One region of the Streptomyces sp. NPDC018045 genome, then DNA from elsewhere that is predicted to be linked to it. Evidence: riboswitches for the same ligand, from Rfam matches in the RefSeq annotation. Region 1 holds a riboswitch; the other holds the start of a gene.
The links. A riboswitch is a leader RNA that binds a small molecule or an ion and turns the genes downstream of it on or off. The one in region 1 is predicted to bind glycine.

Region 1 (15,500 bases):
ATCTCCGCGTAGTCCTTCTCGCGCTGGGCCTTGTCACTGCTGGCGATGGCGTCGTCGAGCAGTTGGTTGATGGTCTCGTCGTCCAGCTCGGAGAGGTTGGAGTTACCGGACTTCTGGATCGCCTTGCCGTTGACGATCTGGTTCAGGTAGCCGAAGCCGGTGGGGTAGTCCGAGCCCCACTGCATCATCATCAGGCCGATCTTGTTGCGCTGGGTGAACTCCGGGACGCCCGCGTAGTCGGAGAAGTACTTGCCGCTCGGGTACGTCTGGATCTTGGCGTCGATGCCGATCTTCTTCAGCGAGCCGACCACCGACGTCGCCGCGTCCACCTCGTCCTGCCGGTCGCTGCGGGCGGTGATCGTGGTGCTCACGTTGCCGGCGCCGCACGCCTGCCACTGCTTCTTGGCCTCGGTCAGGTCGAGGCTGTCACCGTTGTACTTCTGCGGGTACTGGTCGAACTTCTGGTACCCGGCGAGGTCGGTGGGCAGCACGGTGGAGGCGATGTCACCGCGCACCGGCCCGCCCTGCGCGGTCTGCACGGCCTTCTTGTCGATCGCGTACTGCACGGCCCGGCGGCACTCCAGCTTGTCGAACGGCGCGACCTTGGAGTTGATCGCCACGTAGGACAGCCGCTGGCCGAGCGCGTTGTCGGTGTTGGCCTTCTCCTTGGCGCTGGTCAGGAGCTGGGCCTGGGTCTGGGCGTCCACACCGCGGCCGGCCATGTCGATGTGGGTGTTGCCGGCCTTCAGGTCCTTGTCGATCGTCGACTGGGCGACCTTCATGTTCAGCACGATCTTGTCGGGGAGCTGCTTGCGCAGCGGGTCGGTCTTGGCCGACCAGTGGGGGTTGCGGACGAGGACGACCTTCTTGCCCTCCTCGTAGGTGTCGAACTTGTAGCTGCCCGAGGAGGCGATGTTCTTGGTGTAGTCCGCGCCCTTGTCCCTGGCCCGCGGCACCGGTGCCGTCTGCGGGGCGCTGACCAGGTAGTCGAACTCGGCGAAGGGCTGCTTGAGGCGGAAGACGATGGTCCGGTCGTCCGGCGTCTCGATGGACTTCAGGCCCTCCGGGCTCTTGTCCTTGTACGGGCCCTTGTAGCCGCCCTCGTTGTCCTTGAGGTACGTCTGGAAGTAGTTCGGGCCGAGCGAGAGCACGTCGCGCGCGAAGTTGCTGCGCTCCACGGCGTACTTGACGTCCTTCGAGGTGATCGGCTTGCCGTCGTCGTACTTGAGGCCCGCGCGGAGCTTGTACGTCCAGGTCTTGTTGCCGTCGGTGGCCTTGCCCATCGACTCCGCCAGGTCGGGCGCCAGCTCGTTGCCCTTGGCGCCCGGGCCCGGCTTGAAGGTGGTGAGCGGGCGCGCGTACAGGCGGCTGAAGTTCCAGACGTAGGCGTAGTACGTGTTGCCCGGGTCGTAGGACTCGGGGGCGTCGCTCATCGCGTAGGTGAGCGTGCCGCCCTTCTCGTCCGAGACGTTGACGATGCCCTTGGTGGCGGCGTTCGCCTCGGCGGAGCCGCTGCCCGAACTCTTGCCGCTGCAGCCGGACAGCAGCAGGCCCGTGCTGGTGAGGGCCGCGATCGCCGCGACCGGGACTGACCTTCGCATAATGGTCGGTTTCCCCTTCGTTGGTCGGAAACTTGGATGGGGGCTGCCGGGCGTACGGGCCCGGGCGGTGTCAGCGGCTGCGCGGGTCCAGCGCGTCCCTGAGGCCGTCGCCGAGGAGGTTGAACGCCAGCACGGTGACGAAGATCGCGAGGCCGGGGACGAGCATGTACTGCGGGTCGACCTCGTAGTACTTGACCGCCTGGTTGAGCATGCCGCCCCAGGACGCCTGGGGCGGCTGAATGCCGACGCCCAGGAAGCTCAGCGCCGCCTCGAAGAGGATGTTGGAGGGGATCAGCAGCGTCGAGTAGACGATGATCGGGCCCACCAGGTTGGGCAGCAGCTCCCTGAAGAGGATGAACGGGCCGCGGGCGCCCATGCCGCGCGCGGCGTCCACGAACTCCCGCTCGCGCAGCGAGAGCGTCTGGGCCCGCACGATCCGGCCCATGTACGGCCAGTTGAAGAAACCGATCACGAAGATCAGGACCGAGATGTGCAGCGGCAGCCCTTCGAGCCCGAAGGCGCCGCCCTGGAGCGAGGCCGAGATGGCGATGGCGAACAGCAGCAGCGGGAACGCCAGGAAGACGTCCATCAGCCGGCTGATCAGCGCGTCCACCCGCCCCCGGTAGAAGCCGGCCACCACGCCGAGCACGGTGCCGATGGCCACCGACAGCAGTGTCGCGCCGAACGCCACGATCAGCGAGACCCAGGAGCCCTCCAGGACCCGCGCGAGCAGGTCGCGGCCGAACTTCGGGTCCACGCCGAGCGGGTGGTCCAGGCTCATCCCGCCGAGGTCGCCCTTGGGCAGCGTGGTGTTGGGGTCGATGAGGTCCTGATGGGGGCTGTTGGGGTCCAGGCCCAGCCAGGACTGGATGGGCCGGGAGAGCGCCGCGATCACGATGAGCAGGATGACAACGATGGCACCCGCCACCGCGACCTTGTCGCGCCGGAAGCGCAGCAGGGCGATCTGGCCGAGCGAGCGCCCCTCGATCTTCTTGCTCTCGACGCCTTCCAGCACCGCTTCCGGCTGCGCTTCGGCAGCCGCCCCGGTGGTCTCGATCGGTGCGGTCACGGTGCCTTTGACCCCTCTCGGCCGGCGCCGCCGGCCCATGCGCGCCGCGGTCAGCGGCCTGGTTCACATCACTGGTGCGAGGTGTGCTCTGGTGCGAGTCGTGCTCTGGAGCGCGTGGTACGTCGGAGGCGACGGGTGGACTCTGGAAGAGCAGGAGCAACTGGTGCATGTACAGCGAGCGTTGCGGGTACAGGTGTTGCAGGCCTTGCGGGTGGTGCGGGCGGAGCAGTTGCCGCGGAACGTCACGCGACGACGAGCGGTGCATCTCGTACACAGGGCCGAAACCCTCTGCTGCCGGAGTCTTCATCCGAGTCGCGATCACTCACCAGCCCTGACCGGGAATGGATGCGCAACTGTGATGTGGCCCACGGGCTTCCGCTATGCGGACATCGGCCCCGACTGAGCGGTTCGCGCGGCGGCGCGCAGGAGGCAACTTACGGGCAGCGGCGGCCATTTCGGGCCGCGGGACGCCGTCGGGAGCCGCAAGAGGGCGCGGCCGGCCCACAGGGCGGCACGGCGAAGCCCGCAGAGGCGCGGCGCGGGCGCCGGGGCGGCCGAAGCGGCACGCGGCCGGCGTAGGGCGTACGGCGGGATCAGTACGGGCGCGGGTAGCCGTACCCGTACGACGGCGCGGGGGCAGGGGCGGGCGCGGCCACCGGACCCGCCGCGTAGGCGTCCCGGTCGAAGAACGGCCGCGCGTTGGCCCGCATCCACATGCCGACCGGGTCGTACTCGTCGTTCATCGCGACCGTCGAGACCGGCAGCCCCTCCGGTACCGCGCCGATGGACTGCTGGACCATCAGCCGCACGGATTCGACGGCCGGTTGACCCGTGTCGTACAGATCCAGACCGATCGCCAGATACGGGGCGCCGAGGGCGGGCTGCACCCAGGCACGGCGCAGGGAGCGCACCGCGGGCGTGCGGTGCGCGTTCTGCCCCAGCAGGGCATAGAACTGAGGGATCTCGATGGCCGGTTCGGTGATCCGCAGCGGGCCGGCCGGCAGCCGGTCCAGGCCGCCCGCGATGCGCCGCAGGTCCAGCCATGGGATGCCGACGCCGCCACCGGGGGCGTGCGGGTTGAGCCACAGGCCCCAGCGGTCGGGGAAGAGGGTGGCCGCGATGTCCCGGCCGTAGACGACCTCGTGGGCGCGGTTCCAGCCACTGGCGGCCAGCTCGGGGGCGGAGGTCACGCACGGCGCGTAGCCGAGCCCGTCGACCTCCATGTTGCCGTACTGCGCATCGGGCGAACCGGCCTGGCCGTGCCAGAGCAGCATCCAGACCTGACCGGCGGCGAGGGCCTGCAGCAACGCCTCGTAGGCGTCGTACCGGCCGGGCGAGACCTGTTGCAGCACCTGCTCGACCTGCCCGGCAGCCGCTCCCTGATGCGCACCCGCGCTCACGTGGTCCGTCCCTTCCTGACGGCAGGCACGTGGGGTACGCCTGCCGGTTGCAACAACAGCTTAGAGCCTGCGTCCGGACCCCGGCCGGATCAGCACACGCCGCTTGCGGTCACGGGAAGGAGCACTCCGGGGGCGCCGGGGGAGCGGACGTCCGCGGGCCGCTAGGCGACATCGCGGGAGTAGAAGGGCCGGACCCGCTCCAGCATCCAGTCGGCGACCGGGTCGCCCTGGGCGAGGTCCAGCATGACCAGTTGGACGGGCCAGGTCAGCGGGGTCCCGCCGAGGGCCCGGCCGAGGGCGGCGGTCACGGCGTCCCGTACGGCCGGGTCGTGCGGCAGGACGGCCGCGGCGTCCACCTGGACGCCGACGAACAGCGCGGGCGCGTCCCCCTCGACGCTGGCCAGCGCGCGACGCGCGGTGACCACGAAGCCCGCCGACGAGAACTCCAGCCCGGCCGCGGCCAGGAAGTCCACCGGCTCCTCCTGCCAGTCCGGCTCGAACAGCCGGACCCGGCCACCGCTCGGCGCGCCGGGCTGGTCCGGGCGGCCGGTCCGGCACAGCTCGGCCACCGCGTCCGGCGGCAGCGGCACGCCGACCGTGCCCTCCGGGTTGACGGCGATGCCGATCAGCGGGGGCAGGCCGCGCGCGAACTCGGCGGCCGGCGCGACGGCGAAGGACAGATGCGGCCCGGCCACCCGCTGGAACTCCTGCTCGGAGCTGAAGACCGGGACGTACGCGGCCGGGCCGATCTCGACGGTCGGCAGGTCCAGGCCCGCCCGGCCCATCCCCGCGCTCTCCGGGCCGCCGCCCTTGGGCAGCGGCACCCATATACGGCTGCGGCCGAGCACCTCGACGATGCGGGCGCCCGCCCCGGGGTGCCCCACCGAGGCGGCGAGCACCTCCTCCAGCTCGTTGGCGGGCCACTCCAGCCGCGGAATGCCCTGCTCCGGAAAGTCCATGTCCACCCACCCGCTCTTCACCGCTCGTACCGCGCCTTACCTGGTCGACGACCCTAACGCCAGCAGACGGGAGGGGGCCTGGTGCATCCGGATGACCACCGAACGCGCGCGAGCGGTTGCGGACCGTGCACCCCGCTCCGAAGGTGGCTCCAGGGTGATCTTGCCCTGCCGTTCCTACAGAAAGGCACGTCTCCTGATGGCAACGCACCGGACCGCCTCCGCCCTCCTCTGCGCCACCACCGCCGGCGCCCTCGCCCTCGGCGCCACGGGCTCCGCGACCGCGGTGGAGGGCCCCAAGCCCCCGGTCCGCAACCACAGCATCATCGTCGACGACATCGGCAGGCTGGCGGACGCCTCGACCGAGCTGGCGGAGAAGTCGGCCGACAGCCGCGGCCACTCCGTGGAGGTCAGGGCCGCCCGCACCCGCCTGGACACGGTCCTCCAGGACGCGCAGCGGCTGGCGGACCTGCTGAACGAGGACTCCGACCGCTCGGTGTCGGCCGACTCCGTCCAGTTGCGCCGGGCCTCGCAGAACCTGCGCGCGCAGATGGACGAGCTGGCACGCCGGGCACCGGGGCCGGAGGAGCCGGCCGGCGCGACCCAGGGCCTGACCGAGTCGGTCTCCCGGTCCGTCACCGACATCTTCAAGATCCTGGGCATCGACAAGCTGCTCGGCGGCCTGCAACAGCAGCCGGCCGCCGAGCCCGCGGCGCAGCCCGCCGCGCAGCCCGCCGTGCAGGCGGCCAACCGGCCGGCCCGGCCCGCCGCCGAGCCGGCGGACGAGGCGGACGGCCAGTCGGCCGCCCAGCCGAAGGCGCCGACCAGCGACCCGCAGCCGAACGCCGACACCCAGCCGGCCGCCGCCGAACCGCGGCCGAACGCCGAGGGACAGCCGAACGCCCAGGCGCGGCCGGCCGACGCGGCGCAGCAGCCGGAGCAGCCGGCCGCCGGCTCGCTGGTCAAGTCGGTGCTGTCGCTGCCGGTCGTGCTGCTCAAGGCCCTGGGCCTTTAGATCGGGCCGGTGCCGAGCGTCCGGAGGAGGCGCAGATGCGGGAGATACGCCAGAGCTAGGACCGGTCCTGACGGGCCGTACGGAACCTTCCGTACGGCCCGTCAGGCATCCGGCACCCCGGGCGGCCACGGGCGTACGGCCCGGCGGGCGGGGCGGGCCGCGGCGGACGCCGCGCGCACCCCGGCTCGGCCCCGGGGCCATGCCTCACTCGAAGGCGATCCGCCGCAGCGCTCCCGCCGCCGGCCGGTCCAGCAGGACGGCCGAGGTGAAACCCGCGGGGAGCCGGGCCGCCTGGGCACGGGCGGCCAGCCGCCGCACCGCGCGCCGGTGCCGGGCGAAGGCGTAACCGGAGACGCCGCGTCCGCGCGAACGCTGCCCGGACAGCGCGACCTCGGGCGGCACGTCCAGCAGCACCAGGTGCAGGCCGCGCCCGCCGCGCCGTGCCGCGCGCGCGAGCCAGCGGCGCACCCACGCGAGGGTGCCGCAGTCGTGCACCACCACACTGCCGCCGGAGCGAAGCGCCCGCCGCAGCCCCAGATAGTGGGCGGCCCTGACCAGCGGCCGGTAGAGCGCGTAGGGAAGCCGGCGCAGCCTGCCGCGCTCCCAGCGCTCCCGTACGTCCTGCGAGTCGACGCGGTGCACGGCGGCGCCCCGGCGGTCGAGGTCGGGCACCACCCGGAGCATGAGGGTGCTCTTGCCGCTGCCCGGCAGACCGGAGACCACCACCACGTCACCCGCCGCGAAACGCAGCTCGGCCGCTTCGCGCACGGCATGCCGGTCCCGGAGGTCGACGACGTCCGCCGTCGGGGTGTCCGCCGCCGCGGCCCGCGCCCGGCCGGGGCGTACCACCCCGAGCGGCAGCCGCCGGGGCCCCGGGGCGGCTCCCGTGGCTTCCGGGACACAGCCCGGGGGCGCGCCTCCCGGACTTGTCGCGAGTGCGGCCTGCCTGTGCACCGTGATCGCCCCTCCCGGTCCGGTGTGGTCCCCGTACCCGCAGAGTGTCAAGAAAAGGTAATGCGCTTCAAGGAAATCCCACGATTCGTACAGTCCCAGGACACTGTCGTGACACCCCTGCGAACACCGGTACGACCAGGGCTCCTGTATCCGGCGATCCCGTGCGATGATGTGCGCGCCATGTGCCGGACCGCGCACCTCCGTGTGCGTCCGCGTACGGGTGCCACGCCCAGCCAACTGCATACCGGCCGCTTGAATCCGCGCGGGAGAGTCCCCGGCCGTCACGGCGGGGCGCCGAAGGAGCAAGTCCTCCCTTGAATCTCTCAGGCCCCGATACCGCGCGGGCGAGGCAGATCTGAAAAGCGGGCCGCCGCGGTGTGGCTCCACCCAAGGTGCAAACCGGGGACCGGTCACGGCCTTCCGGTGAACCTCTCAGGTTCCGATGACAGATGGGGAGACCGTCTTGTCACCCATGCCCGGGAGCCACCACCATGACCGAAGCCCCCCGCCGCACCGCGCTGGACGCGACGCATCGCGCGCTCGGCGCGACCATGACCGACTTCGCCGGATGGGACATGCCGCTGCGCTACGGCAGCGAGCGGGACGAGCACGTCGCCGTCCGTACCCGCGCCGGCCTGTTCGACCTCTCGCACATGGGCGAGATCACCGTCACCGGACCGCGCGCCGCCGACCTGCTGGACTTCGCGCTGGTCGGCAACATCGGCGGGGTGGCCGTCGGCCGCGCCCGCTACACCATGATCTGCGACGCCGAGGGCGGCATCCTGGACGACCTGATCGTCTACCGCCTCGGCGAGGCGGAGTACATGGTCGTCGCCAACGCCTCCAACGCGCAGGTCGTGCTGGACGCGCTCACCGAGCGGGCGCGCGGCTTCGAGGCCGAGGTGCGCGACGACCGGGACGCGTACGCGCTGCTCGCCGTGCAGGGCCCGGAGTCCCCCGGCATCCTCAAGGGTCTTACCGACGCCGACCTGGACGGGCTGAAGTACTACGCCGGGCTGCCCGGCACCGTCGCGGGCGTGCCCGCGCTGATCGCCCGTACGGGATACACCGGTGAGGACGGTTTCGAGCTGTTCGTCCGCCCCTCGGACGCGGTCGCCCTCTGGGAGGCGCTGACCGAGGCCGGCAAGGACGCGGGCCTGGTGCCCTGCGGCCTGTCCTGCCGGGACACGCTGCGCCTGGAGGCGGGCATGCCGCTGTACGGGCACGAGCTGACCACCGGCACCACGCCGTTCGACGCGGGCCTGGGCCGGGTCGTGAAGTTCGAGAAGACGACGAACGGCGGTGACTTCGTGGGCCGCGCCGCCCTGGAGGCGGCCCGCGACCGCGCCGAGACGCAGCCGCCCCGCCGACTGGTCGGCCTGATCGCCGAGGGCCGCCGCGTGCCGCGCGCCGGATACCCGGTCGTGGGCCCGGACGGCGCCGTCATCGGCGAGGTCACCTCCGGTGCCCCCTCGCCCACCCTCGGCAAGCCCGTCGCCATGGCGTACGTCGACGCCGCGCACGCCACGCCCGGCACCGCCGGCGTGGCGGTGGACATCCGTGGCACCCACGAGCCGTACGAGGTCGTGGCACTGCCCTTCTACAAGCGCCAGAAGTGACGCGTTCGCGTCTCACCTGTCAAGACCCCCGCACCGAGCACGCCACCGCATCCAGGAGAATCAAGACATGAACAACCCCCAGCAGCTCCGCTACAGCAAGGAGCACGAGTGGCTGTCGGCCGCCGAGGAGGGCGTCTCGACGATCGGCATCACCGAGCACGCCGCCAACGCGCTCGGCGACGTCGTCTTCGTGCAGCTTCCCCCGGTCGGTGAGACGGTCACGGCGGGCGAGACCTGCGGTGAGCTGGAGTCGACCAAGTCCGTCAGCGATCTCTACTCCCCCGTCGACGGCGAGGTCACGGAGATCAACGAGGACGTGGTGAGCGACCCCTCGCTGGTGAACACCGCCCCGTTCGAGGGTGGCTGGCTGTTCAAGGTGAAGGTCAGCGGCGAGCCGGACGACCTGCTCTCGGCCGACGAGTACACCGCCTTCACCGGCTGACCCGCCCACCCGCCGCCCGGCGGGGCCGTGCGCCCCGCGTACCCCAGGAAGAGTCATGTCGCTTCTGAACAGCTCCCTCCACGAGCTCGACCCCGACGTCGCCGCCGCCGTCGACGCCGAGCTCCACCGTCAGCAGTCCACCCTCGAAATGATCGCGTCGGAGAACTTCGCCCCGGCCGCCGTCATGGAGGCCCAGGGCTCGGTCCTCACCAACAAGTACGCCGAGGGCTACCCGGGCCGCCGCTACTACGGCGGCTGCGAGCACGTCGACGTGGTCGAGCGGATCGCCATCGACCGCATCAAGGCGCTGTTCGGCGCCGAGGCGGCGAACGTGCAGCCGCACTCCGGCGCGCAGGCCAACGCGGCCGCGATGTTCGCACTGCTCAAGCCGGGCGACACGATCATGGGTCTGAACCTCGCGCACGGCGGGCACCTGACCCACGGCATGAAGATCAACTTTTCCGGCAAGCTCTACAACGTGGTGCCCTACCACGTCGACGAGGAGTCCGGTCAGGTCGACATGGGCGAGGTCGAGCGCCTGGCCAAGGAGACCCGTCCGCAGCTCATCGTGGCCGGCTGGTCGGCGTACCCGCGTCAGCTCGACTTCGCGGCGTTCCGCCGGATCGCCGACGAGGTCGGCGCGTACCTGATGGTCGACATGGCGCACTTCGCCGGCCTGGTGGCGGCCGGGCTGCACCCCAACCCGGTGCCGCACGCCCACGTCGTGACCACCACCACGCACAAGACCCTGGGCGGCCCGCGCGGCGGTGTGATCCTGTCCACCCAGGAGCTCGCCAAGAAGATCAACTCGGCGGTCTTCCCGGGCCAGCAGGGCGGCCCGCTGGAGCACGTCATCGCGGCGAAGGCGGTGTCCTTCAAGGTCGCGGCGAGCGAGGAGTTCAAGGAGCGCCAGCAGCGCACCCTGGACGGCGCGCGCATCCTCGCCGAGCGTCTGACGCAGTCCGACATCACCGAGCACGGCGTCTCCGTCCTGTCCGGCGGCACCGACGTGCACCTGGTCCTGGTCGACCTGCGCAACAGCGAGCTGGACGGCCAGCAGGCCGAGGACCGCCTCCACGAGGTCGGCATCACGGTCAACCGCAACGCCGTCCCGAACGACCCGCGGCCCCCGATGGTCACCTCGGGCCTGCGGATCGGCACCCCGGCGCTGGCCACCCGCGGCTTCACGGCGGAGGACTTCCGCGAGGTCGCCGACATCATCGCCGAGGCGCTCAAGCCCTCGTACGACGCCGAGGCGCTCAAGGCCCGGGTGACCACCCTGGCCGGCAAGCACCCGCTGTACCCGTCGCTGTGACCCGCGCCACCCGGCCCACGCGGCCTCGTGGCGCATGGGGCGCGGCCGGGTGGTGCCGTCGTGCACCGCGGCCGTCACGCACCGCCGTGCCCGCCGGTGCGTGACGGCCGGGTGACGTCATGGCGTGACGCCGCTGTGTGACGCGTTTCATGAAGTGCGCCCCGCCGGGTGCCGCCGAGGCGGTGTCCGTGGGGTGAACAGGCCGTGCGCTCGGGGTTGTTGGCCCCGGGCGCACGGCCTTTCCGTCCGCCTTACGGTGATTTTCCGCCCCATAGGCTGAGAACGGCCCCTCAATGACGCGGGGCCCTTCGCACCACAGCAGGACGGAACACGCACGGCAATGGACATGAGCGCGGGCAACCGCAAAGGGATCGGTCTCTTCGCCCTGACCATGATCGGCATCGGTTCGATCTTCGGCTCCGGCTGGCTCTTCGGCGCCGGCTCCGCCGCGCAGGTGGCGGGCCCCGCAGCCCTGGTCGCCTGGGTCATCGGCGCCGTCTTCATCGGCATGATCGCGATGTCCTACGCGGAGGTCGGCTCCGCGTATCCGATCCCCGGCGGCATGGCCCGCTACGGCCACCTCTCGCACGGCCCCGTGCTCGGCTTCCTGACCGGCTGGGCGGTGTGGATCGCGGTCGCCTCGCTGATCCCGATCGAGTCCATCGCCGCCACCCAGTACATGTCCTCCTGGGGCTTCGGCTGGGCCCGGGACCTGGTCGACCCGGCCACCGGCCACCTCACCGCGGCCGGCAGCGGCGTGGCGCTGCTGCTGACCTTCGCGCTGTGGCTGACCTGCTACTGGTCGGTCCAGTTCCTGGCCCGCGCCAACACGGTCCTGACCCTGGTCAAGTTCGCGATCCCGGTGCTGGCCGTGGCCGCGCTGATCGCCTCCGGCTTCCACACGTCGAACTTCACCGCGCACGGCGGCTTCGCCCCGTACGGCTGGCCGGCCGTACTGACCGCCGTGACCACCTGCGGCGTGGTCTTCGCCTTCAACGGCTTCCAGGCCGTGGTCAACCTCGGCGGCGCCGCCAAGAACCCCGGCCGGGCCATCCCGGTCGCGCTGGTCGGCGCGCTCTCGCTGGGCCTGGTGATCTACCTCGCGCTCCAGACCGCGTTCCTCGGCGCCGTACCGCCGGAGCAGTTGACGCAGGCGGGCGGCTGGCACGGGGTGAACCTCAGCTCGCCCTTCGCCGACCTGGCCAAGGTGCTGATGCTGCACTGGGTCGTCACGATGCTCCAGTTCGGCGCCTTCATCTCGCCGGCCGGCTCCAACATCGCCAATGTCGCGTCCGCCGCGTACATGGTCCAGAACCTCGCCGAGACCGGTTTCTTCCCCAGGAAGCTGGCCGCCGTGCACCCCCGGTACGGGACCGCCCGCCCCGCGATGTGGCTCAACCTCGGGTTCTCGGTCCTGCTGCTGGTCACCGTCGGCCGTAGCTGGAACGCGCTGGCCAGCGTGATCTCGGCCGCCATGGTCATCTCGTATCTGATCGGCCCGATCGCGGTGGGCGTCTTCCGCCGGACCAGGCCCGACCTGCCGCGCCCGTTCCGGCTGCCCGCGGCCGCGGTGCTGTGCCCGGTCACCTTCGCCTTCGCGGCGTGCGCGCTGTACTGGTCGAAGTGGCCGGACACCGGAAAGGTCGCACTGCTGACGCTGGTGGCCGCGCCGGTCGCGGCGGTGGTGCTGCGGCGGCGCGGCGAGACGAATCTGCGCGAGCAGTTCGCGCCCGCCTGGTGGCTGGTCGGCTTCCTGGTCTGGATGTCCGTGCTGTCCGCGCTCGGCAGCCCGGACTTCGGCGGCCACGGCGTCATCCCCGGCGGCCTGGACATCGCCCTCGTCGCGCTCTCCGCCGTCGCGTTCTACTTCCTGGCCGTACGCGCCGGGGTCCGCGCCCACGAAACGGGTCTGACCGGTACCGACCCGGTACTCGACACCGGGACCGCCTCCGCTGCGTCTTCTGCCGTTGTGCCGGAGGACAACCGTCCGATGGCCTCCGTCTGAGAGTCTGTCCGCCGTCCGGGTTAGGCTCGACAGTCGGCGCAGGAACGTACCTTCCGTTTCGTCCGCCCCTTTGCTCCACCGTCCACCACGAGCAGACAAGGGAGTCCGCCACCGTGGCCATCTCCGTCTTCGACCTCTTCTCCATCGGCATCGGCCCGTCCAGCTCCCACACCGTCGGCCCGATGCGCGCCGCCCGGATGTTCGTCGGGCGGCTCAAGAAGGACGGTCTGCTCGCCCAGACGACGGCGGTCCGGGCCGAACTCTTCGGCTCGCTCGGCGCCACCGGCCACGGCCACGGCACGCCCAAGGCCGTCCTGCTCGGCCTGGAGGGCCACTCCCCGCGCACCGTGGACGTCGAGACGGCCGACGACGAGGTCGAGCGGATCCGCAAGAGCGGCCGGCTGCGGCTGCTCGGCGCGGAGATAGGCACCGACCACGAGATCGACTTCGACGAGTCGACCGAGCTGATCCTGCACCGCCGCCGCTCCCTGCCGTACCACGCCAACGGCATGACCCTCTTCGCGTACGACGCGGGCGGCGCGCCCCTGCTGGAGAAGACCTACTACTCCGTCGGCGGCGGCTTCGTCGTCGACGAGGACGCGGTCGGCGAGGACCGCATCAAGCTCGACGACACGGTGCTGAAGTACCCCTTCCGCACCGGCGACGAGCTGCTGCGCCTCTCCCGCGAGACCGGCCTGTCCATCTCCTCCCTCATGCTGGAGAACGAGAAGGCATGGCGCACGGAGGACGAGATCCGCACCGGGCTGCTGGAGATCTGGCAGGTCATGCAGGCGTGTGTGTCCCGCGGCATGGCCCGCGAGGGCATCCTGCCCGGCGGCCTCAAGGTCCGCCGCCGCGCCGCCAACGGCGCCCGCGCGCTGCGCGCCGAGGGCAGCCCCGAGGCCCACGCGATGGAGTGGATCACCCTCTACGCGATGGCCGTCAACGAGGAGAACGCGGCCGGCGGCCGGGTCGTCACCGCCCCCACCAACGGCGCGGCCGGCATCATCCCCGCCGTCCTGCACTACTACGTCAACTTCGTGCCCGGCGCCGACGAGGACGGCGTCGTCCGCTTCCTGCTCGCCGCTTCCGCCATCGGCATGCTCTTCAAGGAGAACGCCTCCATCTCCGGCGCCGAGGTCGGCTGCCAGGGCGAGGTCGGCTCGGCCTGCTCGATGGCCGCCGGCGGCCTCGCCGAGGTCCTCGGCGGCACCCCCGAGCAGGTCGAGAACGCCGCCGAGATCGGCATGGAGCACAACCTCGGCCTGACCTGCGACCCGGTCGGCGGCCTCGTCCAGATCCCGTGCATCGAACGCAACGGCATGGCCGCGGTCAAGGCCGTCACCGCCGCCCGCATGTCCCTGCGCGGCGACGGACGCCACCACGTCTCCCTCGACAAGGTCATCAAGACCATGAAGGACACCGGCGCCGACATGAGCGTCAAGTACAAGGAAACGGCCCGGGGCGGGCTGGCGGTCAACATCATCGAATGCTGAGCTGCCACCGGGGGGGCATGAGTCGGGACTCGCGGGGCGGGAAGCCTGCGGGTCGGGGAGCTGCGGGCCGGGTGGCGTGCGCGGTCGGGCTGATGAGCCGGGCGGCGCGGCCGGGACGGCGCTCCGGACGGCGTGCGAGGCCGGGACGGTGCTCCGGACGGCGCGGCCGGGGCGGTGAGCCGAGCGCCATGGTCGGGGCGGTGAACCGGGGCGGGCGGAGCACCGGCTGCGGCGCCGTGCCGGGCCGCTCACGCGCAGGCCTTCGCGACCTCCCGCAGGAACGTCGCCCAGTCGGATATCCGCCGACCGGGCACGGCCTTTTCCAGAGTGAGACGCAGGGTGGTGTGGAGCGGCCGGGGCGAGCGCATGATCTGCTCGTTGCGGCGGGCCAGTCGTGCCAGTTCGTCGGCGGTCGGCATCCGGTCGCTCTTCTTCCCGTTGCACGTCCTGTGGGCGACGGCGAGGTTCCACAGCGAGTCCAGGTCGGGCCCGGACCAGCCGCGGACGCTTTCGAAGCGCCGCATGAGCGCGTACGGGAAGACGTGGTCGACGGCGGTCTCCTCAGGGCTCACCGTCTCGTCGCAGACGTGGCAGCGGCCGTGCTGGAACCCGGCCACGGCCGCGGCGACACCGGTGACCTGACGGCGCCGGCGCTGGTCCGTCAGGCGCAGGGTCTCCCGGTCGACGCGGACGCCGTCCGCTATCAGGCTGCGTCCTATGCCGGTCGCGAAGGAGTTCTCCACGATGCTCCAGCGGGCGTCCAGCTCCGCGTGCAGCCCGGCGATCTCGTGCGACCGGGCCACCCGGCCGAGGGCGGAGCTGAGCCGGACCGTTCGGTTACGCGGGCTGCCGACGACCTCGTAGAAGCGGTGCGGCACCTCGGTCCCGCCGTGGTTGTGGAACTTTTGCATCACCATGCCCGGCATCGACCGCACCGCGGCGTCCAGCAGCCGGTCGGTGGGGCGGCCGAGGCGGCGGGATTCCGCGCTTTCCTGTGTCGCGACGGTCAGGAAGTCCGTTTCGCTCAGAGCCATCCGGCCGACCGGCGCCTGGGGAGCCTGGGCCGCACGTTCGAGAAGCGTCATCGCGTACGGAGCCGCGAGATCGCGCAGGGGCACCTCCGTGTGGCCCTGGGCCGCGTGGTGGAGCAGGGCGTTGCCGAGGGCGAACTTGTACGTACGGGCGTTGTGGCCCATCAGGATCGCCAGGCGCCAGGACGCGCGGGCGGACGGAGCGTTCGCGTAGAAGGTGTCGATCGTCACGGGCGCTCCTTCTCGAAGGCCAGGCCGGTCCAGTGGATCTCTTCGCGGCCCAGTTGGTCGGCGCCGTCGTCGCCGAGGTGGAGCAGGCGCAGGGCGTGCTGCCGGGCGAGGGCCACGGTTTCGGGGGCGGGGATGTCGTACATCCGGCGGTCCCTGGGCGGCGGGCCGTGCCGGAGGGTGAGGAAGAGGCGGCCCCCGGGGGCCAGGAGGTCGTGGAGGCGTCGCATGGCCGGCGGGCGGTCCTGTTCCTCCAGATGCATCCATACGGCGGAGAGCAGGATCGCGTCGAAGCTCCCGCTCTCGCCGGCGAGTCGGGCCAGCGCGGGCAAGGAGTCCGCCAGCCAGCGGACCGCCGGGGAAGGGTGC
Region 2 (15,500 bases), on a different contig from region 1:
CTCGGCCGGGACGCGACGGTGACGTACTGTCACTCGCGTACCACCGGCCTCTCCGGCCTCGTGCGGGAGGCCGATGTACTGATCGCGGCGGTCGGCCGACCACGCTTCATCGAGGGGGCGGCCATCAAGCCCGGCGCCGTGGTGATCGACGCCGGTTACAACCCCGGCAATGTCGGCGACGTGGATTTCGAGAGCGCCCGGGAACGAGCGAGTCTGATCACTCCGGTGCCGGGTGGTGTCGGTCCGATGACCATCGCCGTTCTCCTGGCCCAGACGGTCGAGGCGGCGGAGCGTCAGCTCGCGGCCGGCTGACGCTCCCGCCCCACCGCTCGCGAGCCTTCACCCCCGCCCCGCCGCCACCGGGGCGGCGGTCCACTCGACGGGCCAGGCGTGCACCGGCTCCCCCATGTGCATCAGCTCGCTGTACCGCTGGGTCATCGCCGCCAGCGCGGCGCCCCGGTCCAGGCCGCGGCCGAGCGCGTGGTGGTAGGCGGCGGCCTGCCAGGACGCCCCGTTCACGTGGCGCCGGCAGCGTGCTTCGATCACGCCGAGGTAGTGGTCGCGGTCGACCGGTTCGACGCCCCAGGCGTCCAGCCCGGCCGCGGCCATGGGCAGCAGTTCCTGGCGCACCAGGCGTACGGCGGAGATCTCGCCGAGGCCGCCGGAGCGGCCGGGGCGGGGCCACTTCAGTACGGCGTCGATGCCGCGGCGGCACGCGGTGTCGAAGTTCTCGGCCGCCGCGGCGAACGGCATCCGGGTCCACACCGGTCGCGGCTCCTCGGCCAGCGTCCGCACCAGGCCGTAGTAGAAGGCCGTGTTGGCGATGACGTCGGTGACGGTGGGGCCCGCGGGCAGCACGCGGTTCTCGACCCTGAGGTGCGGGACGCCGTCGGCGACGCCGTACACCGGGCGGTTCCAGCGGTAGACGGTGCCGTTGTGCAACACCAGCTCCGCCAGGCTCGGGATGCCGCCCTCGTCCAGGACGGCGAGGGGCTCCTCGTCCGAGTGGATGGGCAGCAGCGGCGGGAAGAAGCGCAGATTTTCCTCGAACAGCTCGTACGGGGCGTCGATCCAGCGCTCCCCGAACCAGGTGCGCGGTCGCACCCCCTGGGCCCGCAGCTCCGGCGGCCGTACGTCGGTGGCCTGCTGGAACACCGGAGGGCGGGACTCGCGCCACAGTTCGCGGCCGAAGACGAACGGCGAGTTGGCGCCGACCGCGATCTGGACGGCGGCGACGGCCTGGGCCGCGTTCCAGACGGCGGGGAAGCGGTTCGGGGTGACCTGGAGGTGCAGTTGCACCGAGGTGCACGCGGCCTCGGGCGCGATGGAGGCCGAGGAGGACTCCAGCCGTTCGACGCCCTCCAGCTCGATCCGGAAGTCCTCGCCGCGCGCGGCCCTCATCTGGTCGTTGAGCAGGACATAGCGGTCGATCTCCGAGAGGTTGGAGGCGACCAGGTCCTCGGCGGCCAGCGTCGGCAGAATGCCGATCATCACAATACGGGCGGCCACTTCGGCGGCCTTGCGGTCGGCGTAGGCCAGGCCCGTGCGCAGTTCTTCGGCGAGCTGGTCGAGGACGCGCCCGGAGAGCCGGTGCGGAAGGATATTGACTTCCAGGTTGCACTGGGCCAGTTCGGTCTGGAAATCGCGGCTCGCGATGCGCTCCAGAACCTGTGAGTTCATCATGCGCGGCATGCCGTCCGGCCCGGCGAGATTCAATTCGATCTCCAGCCCCATCAGATTCTTGGGGCGGTCGAACCGCTTGTCGTCCAGGAGCCTCTGCAATCCCGTCAGGCACTCGTGCAGCTTTCTCCGATAGCGTTGCCGGTCCGTGAGGCCGTTACCGCCCGCCGCAACCTTCTCCCCCATCGAAGCGTCCCTCCTCGTGACGACGGGCCCGGCCCGGCGGGCCGCCCGGGCCTTCCGGCAGCGCCCGGGGCCACCGGGCTCCCCGGCGGCGCCCCGGCGAACGCGCTACGGTCGATGATGCCCGGCAATCCGATCGACAACGCCTCGGACGTGCGCCGGAACCGGTAGACTCCGGGAGACGCAGGGGCTGGCACATTCCGAGGGCATACCGTCGGGTCCGGAGGCCGGCTCATTGCGTCGCGGTAAACGCTGTCGAGATCGGCGAAAAGACCGTCCGGATCCGGCCTACCGTGTTCACGGCGGAATAGCAGGCCGTCGCACCACGCGCCGCACAAAGGCGCAGAAAACACCGCTCGGACGGGTCCGGATATCGCCTTGTCGGCAATCCATGGAACGGCTAGCCGAAACACTTGGTGAACACACGTCGTATAAACTTCGCTGACGAGGCAGAGAGTTGGCGCCCAGCGTTGCGGTGTTCCACCGGGGCTGCGGCACAGCGGCTGACCCCGCCGGGCCGACATCCCCGGTCGGCCGAGTACTGGCGCTCTGACCCCGCACGCTGACGACGTCGTCCGCACCATGCCCAGCACCACCGTGTCTCCCAAGTGAGAGGCGACCCACCATGCCGCTGCATGTTCCCCCTGCCCCCGCGCCTGCCCTCCGCAGTGTCCTCGCCGCCCTCGGTTCCCCCACCGCCGTGCGCGAGGCCCGCACTCCCGCCCTCCGTGCCCATCAGGGTCCGCTGCACCCCGAACTCCCTCTTCCCGTGCACGTGTTGGACGATGTCAGCCACCCCGCCGGGCCGCCCCGTACCCGGCTGACCGGCTGGCGCTTCCTGATCCGCAGCGGCGAGCGGTCGGTGGCGACCGCCGAAGCCATGCTCACGGCCGACGGCTGGACCTTCTCGCATTTCTGCGAGGGCCCCTACGTCACGTCGACCGAACGGGCACTGCGTCAGGCGGAGTCCGTACCGACCCCGTACCAGCCGCGCCTGCTGTCCGTGCCGGAGCTGTACATGCTCACCCTGTGGCTGCACCACGATGTCGCCGCAGACGGCGCCGAGGGGGTACCCGCCCCGGGTGACGTCCTGGTCCCGCTGGCGCCGGCCCCGCCGGGCATCGCCGCCCACCGTGCGCACCGGGTGGCGGACCTGCTGCCCCGGCTGAGTCTGCGCCTCGCGCCGGTGCCCCTCCTGGGGTCGCCGGCCTGAGACCCGGCAGGGGGTTCTCCGCGGCGATCGGCCGAGGTCGTACGACGCAACCGCGCACAGGAGCACACCGCCCCACAGGAACGCGCCCCGCGCCTTTCACGGCCGCGGGGCGCTCCGCTGCGCTCACCCGCGCGGAGTACGCGTCCGCCCGCCCCCAACGCCCCGTGGAGAGGACGGACTTGAAATGAACCGACCGCACGGGTGATGCGTCATTATCTAGTGAGTGCCGCTGCAGCCAAATCCCTGCGGAATCCGGCCCGTGGGGCAACACTGGTATCGACCTACTGAAACGGGGGAGCGGCCATGACCATCTCATCGAGCCGCAGGACGAATCAGACCACATCGCAGCGAAAGACGTCATCCATGTGCCAGCATCAACCGCCGTGCCCGACCGCAGACTCCGCCGACCGGGAGGCCGCCCACCTGGTGGCGCACCACCCGGAGCAGGGCTGGAGCCTGCTGTGCAACGGTGTCCTCCTGTTCGAGGACACCGGTGAACTGCTGCCGGACGGCCAGGTCATCGCGCCGCACCGGGTTCTGGGCACGCCGCACGTGGCCACCGCTGCCTGACCGCGTCAGCGCACGGCACCACGCACGACCGCACAGCACGGCACAGGCCGAGCGACACCACAGCACAACGGCCAACAGGGCCCCCGGCGTCGACGCCGAGGGCCCTTCGCGTTGCCGCGCGACCGCGAACGGTGCACGCCGACGGCGGATCAGCCGTCGTACTCCTCCAACGGCGGGCAGGAGCACACAAGGTTGCGGTCGCCGAACGCACCGTCGATTCGGCGCACCGGCGGCCAGTACTTCTCCGACGGCTCGACACCGGCCGGGAAGACCGCCTCCTCACGGGTGTACGGGTGCGGCCACTCACCGCTGAGCGCCGCCGCGGTGTGCGGGGCGTTGCGCAGCGGGTTGTCGTCCTTGTCCCACTCCCCCGAGCCGACCTTGTCGATCTCCGCACGGATCGCGATCATCGCGTCGCAGAAGCGGTCCAGCTCGTGCAGGTCCTCGCTCTCGGTCGGCTCGATCATCAGCGTGCCGGCCACCGGGAAGGACATCGTCGGCGCGTGGAAGCCGTAGTCGATCAGCCGCTTGGCGACGTCGTCGATGCTCACGCCGGTCGCCTTGGTCAGCGGCCGTACGTCGATGATGCACTCGTGCGCGACCAGACCGCCGGGGCCGGTGTAGAGCACGGGGTAGTGCGGCTCCAGGCGCTTGGCGATGTAGTTGGCGCCGAGCACCGCGACCTGGGTGGCGCGCGTGAGGCCCGCGCCGCCCATCAGCCGGACGTACGCCCAGGAGATGGGGAGGATGCCCGCGGAGCCCCACGGCGCGGCGGAGACGGGGCCCACGCCCGTCTCCGGGCCGGCGGTGGGCTGGAGCGGGTGGTTGGGCAGGTACGGCGCCAGGTGGGCGCGGACGCCGACCGGGCCGACGCCGGGGCCGCCGCCGCCGTGCGGGATGCAGAAGGTCTTGTGCAGGTTCAGGTGCGAGACGTCGCCGCCGAACGAGCCCGGCTCGGCGAGCCCGACCAGCGCGTTGAGGTTGGCGCCGTCCACGTACACCTGGCCGCCGGCGTCGTGCACCGCCGCGCAGATCTGCGTGATGTGTTCCTCGAACACGCCGTGCGTGGACGGGTAGGTCACCATCAGCACCGCGAGCTCGTCACGGTACTGCTCTATCTTGGCGTGCAGGTCGTCGGCGTCCACCTCGCCGTCCTCGCCGGTCTTGACGACGACGACCTTCATGCCGGCCATCACGGCGCTGGCGGCGTTGGTGCCGTGCGCGGAGGACGGGATCAGGCAGACCGTGCGCTGCTCGTCGCCGTTGGCGCGGTGGTACGCCCGTACGGCCAGCAGACCGGCCAGTTCGCCCTGTGAGCCGGCGTTCGGCTGGATGGAGACCTTGTCGTAGCCGGTGACCGTGGCCAGCCGCTCCTCCAGCTCTGCGATGAGCGTGAGGTAGCCCTGCGCCTGCTCGACCGGCGCGAACGGGTGGAGCTGGCCGAACTCGGGCCAGGTGACCGGCTCCATCTCGGCCGTCGCGTTCAGCTTCATGGTGCACGAGCCGAGCGGGATCATGCCGCGGTCCAGCGCGTAGTCCTTGTCCGACAGGCGGCGCAGGTAGCGCAGCATGGCGGTCTCGGAGCGGTACTGGTGGAAGACCGGGTGCGTCAGGTACGTGTCACGGCGCAGCAGCTCCTGGGGCAGCGCGTCGGCCACGGCCGCGTCCAGCCGCTCGATGTCGGCCTGCACGCCGAAGGCGCGCCACACCGCGTGCACCTGCGCGCGCCCGGTGGTCTCGTCGCAGGCGACGCCCACCAGGTCGGCGTCCACGAGCCGCAGGTTGACCCCGGCCTCGCGGGCCGCGGCGACGGCCTCGGCGGCCCGGCCCGGCACCCGTACGGTCAGCGTGTCGAAGTACCCGCCGTGCACGACCTCGACGCCGCCCGCACGAAGGCCCTCCGCCAGGACGGAGGCGTAGCGGTGGGTACGGCGGGCGATGGCCGCGAGGCCGTCCGGGCCGTGGTAGACGGCGTACATCCCCGCCATCACCGCGAGCAGCACCTGTGCGGTGCAGATGTTGCTGGTGGCCTTCTCCCGGCGGATGTGCTGCTCACGCGTCTGGAGGGCGAGCCGGTACGCCTGGTTGCCGTCGGCGTCCACCGAGACGCCGACCAGGCGGCCGGGCAGGCTGCGGGCGAACTTCTCGCGTACGGCCATGAATCCGGCGTGCGGGCCGCCGAAGCCCATCGGGACACCGAACCGCTGCGTGGTGCCGACGGCGATGTCGGCGCCCAGCTCACCCGGCGAGGTCAGCAGCGTCAACGCCAGCAGGTCGGCGGCGACGGTGACGATCGCGCCCAGCTCGTGTGCCTGTCCGATGACGGCACGCGGGTCCCGTACGGCGCCGGAAGCGCCCGGGTACTGGAGCAGCACACCGAAGACGCCGCGCTCGGCCACCTCCGCCGGGATGCCCGCGGACAGGTCCGCCACCACGACCTCCACGCCCGTCGGCTCGGCGCGGGTCTCGATGACGGCGATGGTCTGCGGCAGACAGTCGGCGTCGACCAGGAAGACGCCCTGCTTGACCTTGCCCACGCGCCGCGAGAGGGCCATCGCCTCGGCGGCGGCCGTGCCCTCGTCCAGCAGCGAGGCGCCGGAGGTCGGCAGTCCGGTCAGGTCGGCGACCATGGTCTGGAAATTGAGCAGCGCCTCCAGGCGGCCCTGCGAGATCTCCGGCTGGTACGGGGTGTACGCCGTGTACCAGGCGGGATTCTCCATCACGTTGCGCAGGATCACCGGCGGGGTGAACGTGCCGTGGTAGCCGAGCCCGATCATCGGAGCGAGCACCTGGTTACGGTCCGCGAGCGCCCGCAGCTCGGCCAGCACCTCGGCCTCGGAACGACCCTGGGGCAGGCCCAGCGCCTCCGCGCTCTTGATCACGTCCGGTACGGCGGCCGCGGTGAGTTCGTCCAGCGATCCGAACCCGACCTGCGCGAGCATCTTGGCCTGGGCCTCCGGACCGGGGCCGATGTGCCGCTGCTCGAACGGCGTGCCTCGTTCCAGCTCGGTCAGGGAGATGCGGTTGGTGGTCATCTGCGGGGGCCTCCTGGTCGTTTCGACCTACGCGGGGCACCACGGCGCTGGTGCCCGGACGGCCTCCCCCTCTGTCATCTCAACCTGAGAGCTTCACCGGTCCCGCACGCGGTACCGGCTTTCACCGTCGGTGAGGAGGGGTTCCGGCGCTGTGCCCGTCCGTGGCCCGCCCTGCTTTCCAGAGTGACCTCGTCCATGCGGTACGTGAGCCTGAGAGATTCCGGGGAGGAGTTGCTCCTTCGGCGCCTCCGCCATGATCGACGAAGGACTCTCCCGCATGGGGTCTGCAGCCGTTCGCCAGCCTACCAGCGCGGCGAACGGACGTTCCTTCGAGTGGCCGGGGCATGAATTGTGCCGTTTGGTAGTTGTCACAAGGCAGTTGCGACCACTTGGAGGGACCGTGCAGACCGATATCGATCCCCGCAGCTTGATCGGCCGCAAGGCGTTCGACAAGAACGGAACCAAGATCGGCACCGTCGACGAGGTGTACCTGGACGACGCGACCGGCGAACCGGAATGGGCGGCCGTACGCACCGGGATCTTCAGCCGGGACGCGTTCGTGCCCCTGGAGCCCAGCGACCTGGTCGACGAGGCGCTGCACGTCCCCTACGACCGCAAGCTGATCAAGGACGCGCCGGACTTCGGGGTGGGCCGCCACCTCTCGCCGGAGCAGGAACTCCAGCTCTACCACCACTACCGGCTGGACATCCCGGCCCCCGATGCGGTGCCCGATCCAGTGCCCGGGTCGGACGCCGCACCGGCCGACACGGAGTTCGGCCGGGTGGCCGGCGCCGAGGACTGAGCGGCGGAGGGCGCGGCGCCGGGGCCGCCCGGCCCGTGGGAGGCGGTGCCGGCGGGTCTCTCGGAACCGGCCCCGGCGAGGCCACCGGAGGGGTCGCCGGCCCCGTCGGCCGGCTCGTCCGGCGCACCGGACGGCTCGCCCCGCCACCCGTCCGGCGGGCCGCCCACCAGCGGCAGCGGCTCGCCGGGCCGCAATGCGGGGTCGTCGACCCGGAAGGTGCGCACCCGCCCGGGCCCGGTCCACGGCTGCTCGAACCGTACGGTCACCCGGCCCACCCCGCTGCCCTGCACCCACCCGGCCCCGAACTCGTCATGGACGACGTCGAGCCCCGGGAGCCACCGCCGGGGCCGCTCGGGTTCGTCGACGGCCATCCGCGCGGCCTCGTCGGCCGCCCGGCGCTCCCGCTCGGCCTCCTCCTCGGCGGCCTTCTCCGTCGCCACCTGGGCGAACAGGTCCTCCTGCGTGAAGTCCGCGAGGCCGGTCACGCCCACGCCCAGCAGCCGTACGCCACCCGTCGTGTCCACCAGATCCAGCAGCCGGGCCGCGGCCTCCCGCACCACCCCCGGGTCGTCCGTGGGCCCGCGCAGCGTCTCCGACCTGGTCAGCGTCGAGAAGTCGTAGTTGCGCACCTTGATCACGACGGTCCGCCCGGACCGCCCGGCCGCCCGCAGCCGCTGCACGCACCGGTCCGCCAGCCGCGTCACCTCCGCCCGCACCCGCGTCCGGTCCGTCAGATCCACCTCGAAGGTGTCCTCGACCGATATGGACTTCGCGTCCCGCTCGGCCACCACCGGCCGCTCGTCGCGCCCCAGTGCCATCGCGTACAGCCCGGCACCGTGCGCCCTGCCCAGCAGCCGTACGAGCTCAGCCTCGCCCGCCTCCGCCGTCTCGGCGACCGTGTGGATGCCCGCCCGGCGCAGCGTCTCCGCCGTGGCCGGGCCGACGCCGGGCAGCGTACGCACGGTCATCGGGCCGAGCAGCTCCCGCTCCCTGCCCGGTTCGATGACCACGAGGCCGTCCGGCTTGGCCTGCTCCGAGGCGATCTTGGCGAGCATCTTGGCGCCGGCCAGGCCCACCGACCCGGTGAGCCCCGTCGTACGTCTGATGTCACGCCGCAGCCGCTCCCCCACCTCCCGCACCGCCGCGGTGTCCGGCTCGACGCCGCCCGCCTCCAGGTCCACGAACGCCTCGTCCAGGCTGAGCGGCTCCACCAGCGGCGACAGTGCGTGCAGCAGCTCCATGACCTGGTCGCTCACCTGGCGGTACAGGGTGAAGCGCGGGGTCAGGTACGCCGCGTTCGGGCAGCGGCGCCGGGCCTGGGCGGTGGGCATGGCGGAGCGCACGCCGAAGACCCGGGCCTCGTACGACGCCGTGGAGACCACGCCGCGCGGGCCGATCCCGCCGACCACCACGGGCTTTCCGCGCAGGCTCGGCTTGGCCGCCTGCTCGGCGGCCGCGAAGAACGCATCCATGTCCAGATGCAGGATCGTCGGCGCACGTCTCACACGACCGATCGTCCCCCACACCACTGACAATCGCGCCGACCGACCTCGCCGGCCGACGCACCCAACCGCCGGGTCGCGGCGCGGGAGCGGCGCGGCGCGCCCCTGGGCGCCCGCTACGGCCCCGTTCCCCGCCGCCTCCGGCCGATGGGCGCACCAACCGTTCTCGGCCGCCTCAGAAACCCGCCCAGTGGCCCGTGAGACGTCAGAAGTCCCTCACGCATCACCCGTGTCGGACGCCCGGGCCGTCAGCACGGCCTCGGGCGCGGCCCCTGGCCGCACCCCGCCTGGTCTCAGCCCGCCCGGTTGCGCCGTCGCGCCAGTTCGTCGTGCGGGTTGTGCCGGACCAGCGTCTCGCCGGTGTCCACGCGCTCCCCGTGGAGCTGCGACAGCGCGCCCTCCACGTCGCGCCACACCACGCCCACGGCGATGCCGAAGACGCCCTGCCCGCCCTGGAGCAGATCGACGACCTCGTCGGGCGAGGTGCATTCGTAGACCGTCGCACCGTCGCTCATCAGGGTCATCCTCGCCAGGTCGGACAGCCCGCGGGAGCGCAGGTGCCGGACGGCGGTGCGGATGTTCTGCAAGGACACCCCGGTGTCCAGCAGCCGCTTGACGATCTTCAGGACGACGACGTCCCGGAAGTTGTAGAGCCGCTGGGTGCCCGACCCGTAGGCGGGCCGTACGCTCGGCTCGACGAGCCCCGTACGGGCCCAGTAGTCGAGCTGGCGGTAGGTGATCCCCGCGGCCGCGCACGCCGTCGGGCCGCGGTAGCCGATGGTTTCCGCCCCGCGGTCCCCCGGCACCTCGGCGGCCTGTGCCGGGTTACGGTCAACCGCCCCGGGGTGGAGCGGCACCGCCCCTTCTGCCGCCGTACCGTCGCCGGTGATTGCCACGCCGACCTCCGTCCTCCACGTCCCGGACGGGACCTGCCTTATCGACGGTATGCAGTCACTCGGGGTGCGTCAACGATCGCCGCGCTCGCCACGCCGAGTGATAATCACCCTGCGAGTGGTTTCTCGTGCCCCAGGACGGGGAAAGGCTACTCGAATGCGCGGAAGGCGGCCCTCCGCGCACCCGGCTCACTGGCTGTTGGTGCCGAAGTCCTCGGGCGAGATCTGGTCGAGGAACTCGCGGAACTTCTCCACCTCGTCCTCCTGCTCGTCCGGGATGGCGATGCCCGCGTCGTCGAGGACCCCGTCGGTCCCGTAGATCGGCGTACCGGTGCGCAGCGCCAGCGCTATGGCGTCGGACGGACGGGCGCTGACCTCGACACCGCTGGCGAAGACCAGTTCGGCATAGAAGACCCCCTCGCGCAGGTCCGTGATGCGGACCTGGGTCAGTTCCTGGCCCACCGCTTCCAGCACGTCCTTGAAGAGGTCGTGCGTCAGCGGCCTGGCAGGGGCCATCCCCTGCTGGGCGAAGGCGATGGCGGTGGCCTCCCCCGGCCCGATCCAAATGGGCAGGTAACGATCGCCTCCTACCTCCCGTAGGAGCACGATCGGTTGGTTGGAAGGCATTTCCACCCGGACACCCACGACATCGAGCTCGTTCACACAGCAACCCTAGGACGTGCCCGGCCGGTTTGGGTAGTCGGGCCACCCATTGCTCACGTGAGCCGGACCCGCAGGGCCGACTGGACCAGTGCCGCGTGCAGCCGTACGGACAAGGTGGCCAGCTCTCTGGCCGTGGCCTCGGCATGCTGCCTGGTCTGCGGGTTGCGGTGGCGGCGCAGCGGCGCCACGACCTGCTCGACGAGGTTGGCCTCCCGTTCGGCAGCAGCCTTGACCGCCCTCAGATGGCGGGGTTCCAGACCGAAACGCCCCAGTTCGGCGACGAGCTTGGCGACCGTGACGGCCTCGATGTCGTACCCGCCCCCGGCGTCCGGGACGATGAGCCCGTACGCCTCCCAGTCGGCGAGCTCGGCCTCCTCGACCTCGGCCGCGGCCAGCAGCTCCGCCCGGCCGATCCGGGCGGCCGTGGGCCGGTCGCCGGCCGGCTCGCCCAGGCCCTCGAACAGCTCCCCCACGGGTGCGGCGGGAGCCGGGAGCTGCACCTGTTCGCCCCGCGCGAGGGCGTCGAGATGCTCGCGGATCACTTTCAGCGGAAGATAGTGGTCGCGCTGCATCCGCAGGACGGCCGCCAGCCGGGCGACGTCGTCCGGGCCGAACTTGCGGTACCCGGACGGGGTGCGCCGAGGCTCGACGAGCCCCTCGGCCTCCAAGAAGCGGATCTTGGAGATGGTGACCTCGGGGAACTCGTCGCGCAGCGCGTTGAGCACCGTACCGATGCTCATCAGCTTGCCGTCCGAGGTGGTGCCGGCGGACCCGGCACCACCCGGCGCAGTGCGGTGCATATGCCTTCCTTGGCCGGTCAGAAGCCGACGCTCCGCTGGCTCGCGTAGAAGACCAGCCGGAACTTGCCGATCTGGACCTCGTCGCCGTTGGCGAGCGGCACCGCGTCGATGCGCTCACGGTTGACGTACGTGCCGTTCAGGCTGCCGACGTCGGCGACGGTGAAGCCGCCGTCCTGGCCGCGACGGAACTCCACGTGGCGGCGCGAGACCGTCACGTCGTCCAGGAAGATGTCGCTCTGCGGGTGCCGCCCGGCCGTCGTCAGGTCGCCGTCCAGCAGGAAGCGGCTGCCCGAGTTCGGTCCGCGGCGCACGACCAGCAGGGCCGAGCCCATGGGCAGCGCCTCGACGGCGGCCTGGGCCTCGGGGGACAGCGACGGGATCGGCGTCTGCCCCGTCGTCTCCGCGTCGTACGCCTCCAGCCCCGAGATGGAGATGGTCGAGGTCGTCTCGGAGGCACGCTCGGCCTGCGCCCCGGGGCGCAGCGGCGCTCCGCAGTTGGAGCAGAACCGGCTCGCCTCGGCGTTGCGGTGACCGCACCTCGTACAGACCGGCAAGGGAACCCCTCCACCCGTGTTCGCGGCCGACGGTCCCTGGGAACCTATGCGGCCGGGCACGGAGGGGTCAACAGAATGGGCACCCGACGCCCCGGGGCCACCGACCTGGTCGCGGAAGAGCGGACGCTCTCCGCCGGCGCCGCTCTCCTCGGGCTGGCGCGGGGCACGGTGCTTCGCCGAGCCGCTGCCGCCCTCCTGGCGTGCGCTCTTGCCGAACAGCTTTGCAAACAACTTCACGGGCGATTCCCCTTGAACGAAACAGACCCGCCCGTGGGGCAGGACGAACCCTCGATGCACACACCGGCCGATCCGGACATCCTGTTAACGTCCGTGGCCTCCACACAGTTTCCACCACGCACCACCCGTACGGTGCGCCGACCCCCCGCTACCTCTTGCCCGACCCGGGGCGCTCCGCCACGTCGCCGGCTCACCGCGATGACGACCGAGCGTAGTCAGGCCGCTTCGCCGCCCGCAAGGCGTCCACGATGATCTTCTCGTCACGGCTCACAGACACAGTGGCCTGCTCCTTTTCCAAAGTCTGCACCACACCGCCAGGGATGTTCAGCGCCGGTTCCAGGTCCTCGGGCTTGCCGATCACCTTGAAACGGTACGGCTGGGTGACGCGTTTGCCGTCGACCTCCACGCCGCCACGGACGTCCGACAGGTACGAATCGGCCACGATCCGTACGTCGTTGATCTGAATGGCCTCGGCGCCGGCCGCCCGCAACTCCTGGACGGTGTCCAGGAGTTTGTCCGCCTCGACGGAGTGCGTCGGGTCGTTGATGGTGAGGTTGATGCCCGGCCCCTGGGCCGCCACCGTCCCCGCCAGCACGCCGAGCTGCTGCTCCTTCTCCACGGTCTGCTTCCGGGCCTCCTCCGCCTGGTCCGAGCTGTTCTCCAGCTCGGTCTTCTGGCCCTCCAGCCTGCGCTGTTCATCCGTCAGGCGTTGCGAACGGTTGTCCAATTCATCCAGGATGCGCACCAGGTCCTCCTGCCGCGCACCCCGTAGTGCACTGTTGTCACTCGTGGAACGTACCTGAATTGCCAGGCCGAGTCCGAGAATGAACAGCAGCAGGGCGACGATCAGTTGGGCCCGGGTCAGCCGCGGCGGCCACAGACCGGCCGCCAGACGCTGCCGCCCGGTCATCTCCGGCTCCGGCGCGCCGGGCCGCGCCCCCCGTTCGGCGCCCGCCGGAGCCTCGTCCGCGGCGTGCTCCGCGTCGGCCTGCCCGGCCTGCGACCGGCTCTCCGGGGGCATCGGCCGCCGGTCGGCCGGCCGGTCCGTCCCGCCGGACGGCTCCTTGCCCGGCTCCAGCGGGGCCCGGCCCGCTCCCGGCGCCGTCCCGTCCCGCTCGGGGTTCTCGTCCGTAGCCATCGGCATCAGGCCCTGAAGACGTGCCGGCGGATGGCCGCGGCGTTGGAGAAGATGCGGATGCCCAGTACGACGACCACACCGGTGGACAGTTGGGCGCCGACGCCGAGCTTGTCGCCGAGGAAGACGATCAGCGCGGCGACCACCACGTTGGACAGGAACGAAACGACGAAGACCTTGTCGTCGAAGATGCCGTCCAGCATCGCGCGCAGACCGCCGAAGACGGCGTCCAGCGCCGCCACGACAGCGATCGGCAGGTAGGGCTCGACCACCGTCGGCACCACCGGCCGGACCACAAGCCCGACCACGACTCCCACGATGAGGCCCAGTACGGCGATCACGATGTGCCCTTCCCTGTGTCGGCGCCACCCGCGGCACCGGCCTTCGGCTGTGCTGTACGTACGATCAAACTGGGCGCGGGCGGCAGCGTGACCTCGTTCTCGGCGGAAATCTTCGTACGGATGCCGTAGTTCTTGCGCAGCACGTCCAAGTACTGACCGTCCGCACTGTCCTGGAACGCGGTCGCGAGCTTGTGCCCGTCCCCCACCGCCAGCACCGTGTACGGCGGCACCAGCGGCTTGTTGTCGACCAGTATGGCCTCTCCCGCGGCTCTGATCGCCGAGAGGGAGGTGAGCCGCTGCCCGTTGACGGAGACCGCCTCGGCCCCGGACGCCCAGAGGCCGTTGACGACCCGCTGCAGATCGCGGTCGCGCAGCCGCCCGGTGTCCGAGAACCCGCTGCTCTCACGCGGACCGCCGCCACCCGACTGCGCCGACTTGGCATCGTCGACGACCAGTTTCACCCCGGGTCCGGTCACCTGCGTCGAGCCGGCCAGCAGCGCCAGCAGCTCGGCCCGGTCGCCGCCGTGCTCCTCCAACGCCTTGCGCTGCATGGCGCCCACATCGTCGCGGAGCGCGTCGACCCGCTTCTGCACCGCGTCGGCGTCGGCCGTGCCGTGCTCGATGCGGTTGATCAGCTCTTCGCGCTCCTTCGCCAGGGTGGGTGCCGATATCCGCGCCTGGGCGGCGCCGACCGTCACCACCACCGTGGCGAGCACCAGGCCCGCCGCCAGCCCCAACTTCGCCCGCAAGGTACGCGGGAGGCCCCGCACCCCCGCCGCCGCCTTGCGCGCCGCCGCTTCCGCGTACCCGTCGTCCAGGGCATGGTCCATGACGTTGGTCAGCAGCGACATCGAGGCATCCGGGCGCGCGGCCTGGTGGGGGGTGCTCCGATCGGGGCGCTGCTGCGACATGCCGCACATCGTCGCACGTCGGCGCCGTAGTCGCCCAATGGCCCCACCGGCGTGCCGAATCGCGGCACGCCGGTGGGGTCACGGAACGGTACGGACGCGGTCACGCCCGCCGGGGATCAGCGGCCCGCGCTGTCCACCACCGCCGACCACTCGTCCAGCAGTTGCTGGGCCGAGGCGTCGTCCGGGCCCTCCGCCCACAGATGGGTGACGGCCTCCGCCGGGTCCGGCAGCACCAGCACCCAGCGTCCGTCGGCCTCCACCACCCGTACGCCGTCGGTCGTGTCCACCGACCGGTCGCCGGCGGCTTCCACCACATGGCGCATGACCAGGCCCTTGACCGCCCACGGCGTCGCCAGGTCCCGCTTGAGCACATGCGCCCGCGGGATGCGCGCGTCGATCTGGCTGAGCGTGAGCTGCGTCCGCGCCACCAGCCCGATCAGCCGCACGAACGCCGCCGCGCCGTCGAAGACGCTGCTGAACTCCGGAATGATGAATCCGCCACGGCCGTCACCACCGAAGATGGTGTCGTCCCCGCGGCCCACCCGGGTCAGGTCGTCGGGCGAGGTGGTCGTCCACTCGACCTGGGTGCCGTGGTAGGCGGCCACCTGCTCGGCGATACGGGTCGTCGTCACCGGCAGCGCCACCCGGCCGCTGCGCCGTTCGGCGGCCACCAGGTCGAGCATGACCAGCAGCGCCCGGTCGTCCTCGATGATCCGGCCGCGCTCGTCGACCAGCGACAGCCGCTCACCGACGGGGTCGAAGCGCACCCCGAAGGCGGCCCGCGCGGAAGCCACGATCTCTCCGAGCCGCACCAGCCCGGCGCGCCGGGCGTCGGCGGTCTCCGTCGGCCGGGACTCGTCCAGGCCTGGGTTGATGGTCAGCGAGTCGACGCCGAGCCGCCCCAGGAGGCTGGGCAGCACCAGGCCGGCGCTGCCGTTGGAGGCGTCGACGACCACCTTCAGTCCCGCCTCGCCGATGCCC

Region 2: linked by a shared signal. The riboswitch ahead of gcvP (aminomethyl-transferring glycine dehydrogenase) and the one ahead of gcvT (glycine cleavage system aminomethyltransferase GcvT) in region 1 are both predicted to bind glycine.

What each region holds. Positions count from the first base shown of each region.
Region 1 covers NZ_JBIRFL010000014.1:57,352-72,851, reverse strand. Annotated here, with positions in the region: gene ACH4EB_RS26365 (ABC transporter substrate-binding protein) at 1-1,601, opposite strand, end outside; gene ACH4EB_RS26360 (ABC transporter permease) at 1,672-2,670, opposite strand; gene ACH4EB_RS26355 (enhanced serine sensitivity protein SseB C-terminal domain-containing protein) at 3,264-4,070, opposite strand; gene ACH4EB_RS26350 (enhanced serine sensitivity protein SseB) at 4,232-5,029, opposite strand; gene ACH4EB_RS26345 (hypothetical protein) at 5,226-6,041, shown strand; gene ACH4EB_RS26340 (AAA family ATPase) at 6,246-6,995, opposite strand; glycine riboswitch at 7,249-7,344, shown strand; gene gcvT (glycine cleavage system aminomethyltransferase GcvT) at 7,487-8,614, shown strand; gene gcvH (glycine cleavage system protein GcvH) at 8,682-9,056, shown strand; gene glyA (serine hydroxymethyltransferase) at 9,112-10,371, shown strand; gene ACH4EB_RS26320 (APC family permease) at 10,712-12,376, shown strand; gene ACH4EB_RS26315 (L-serine ammonia-lyase) at 12,490-13,872, shown strand; gene ACH4EB_RS26310 (HNH endonuclease) at 14,121-15,134, opposite strand; gene ACH4EB_RS26305 (class I SAM-dependent methyltransferase) at 15,131-15,500, opposite strand, start outside.
Region 2 covers NZ_JBIRFL010000029.1:57,059-72,558, forward strand. Annotated here, with positions in the region: gene ACH4EB_RS33935 (bifunctional 5,10-methylenetetrahydrofolate dehydrogenase/5,10-methenyltetrahydrofolate cyclohydrolase) at 1-312, shown strand, start outside; gene ACH4EB_RS33940 (glutamate--cysteine ligase) at 340-1,866, opposite strand; gene ACH4EB_RS33945 (hypothetical protein) at 2,489-3,076, shown strand; gene ACH4EB_RS33950 (DUF5999 family protein) at 3,440-3,646, shown strand; gene gcvP (aminomethyl-transferring glycine dehydrogenase) at 3,796-6,681, opposite strand; glycine riboswitch at 6,870-6,967, opposite strand; gene ACH4EB_RS33960 (PRC-barrel domain-containing protein) at 7,082-7,483, shown strand; gene ACH4EB_RS33965 (DNA polymerase IV) at 7,375-8,988, opposite strand; gene ACH4EB_RS33970 (MerR family transcriptional regulator) at 9,279-9,881, opposite strand; gene ACH4EB_RS33975 (bifunctional nuclease family protein) at 10,068-10,541, opposite strand; gene ACH4EB_RS33980 (MerR family transcriptional regulator) at 10,595-11,341, opposite strand; gene ACH4EB_RS33985 (FHA domain-containing protein) at 11,359-12,204, opposite strand; gene ACH4EB_RS33990 (DUF881 domain-containing protein) at 12,323-13,270, opposite strand; gene ACH4EB_RS33995 (small basic family protein) at 13,276-13,608, opposite strand; gene ACH4EB_RS34000 (DUF881 domain-containing protein) at 13,605-14,519, opposite strand; gene ACH4EB_RS34005 (sugar phosphate nucleotidyltransferase) at 14,636-15,500, opposite strand, start outside.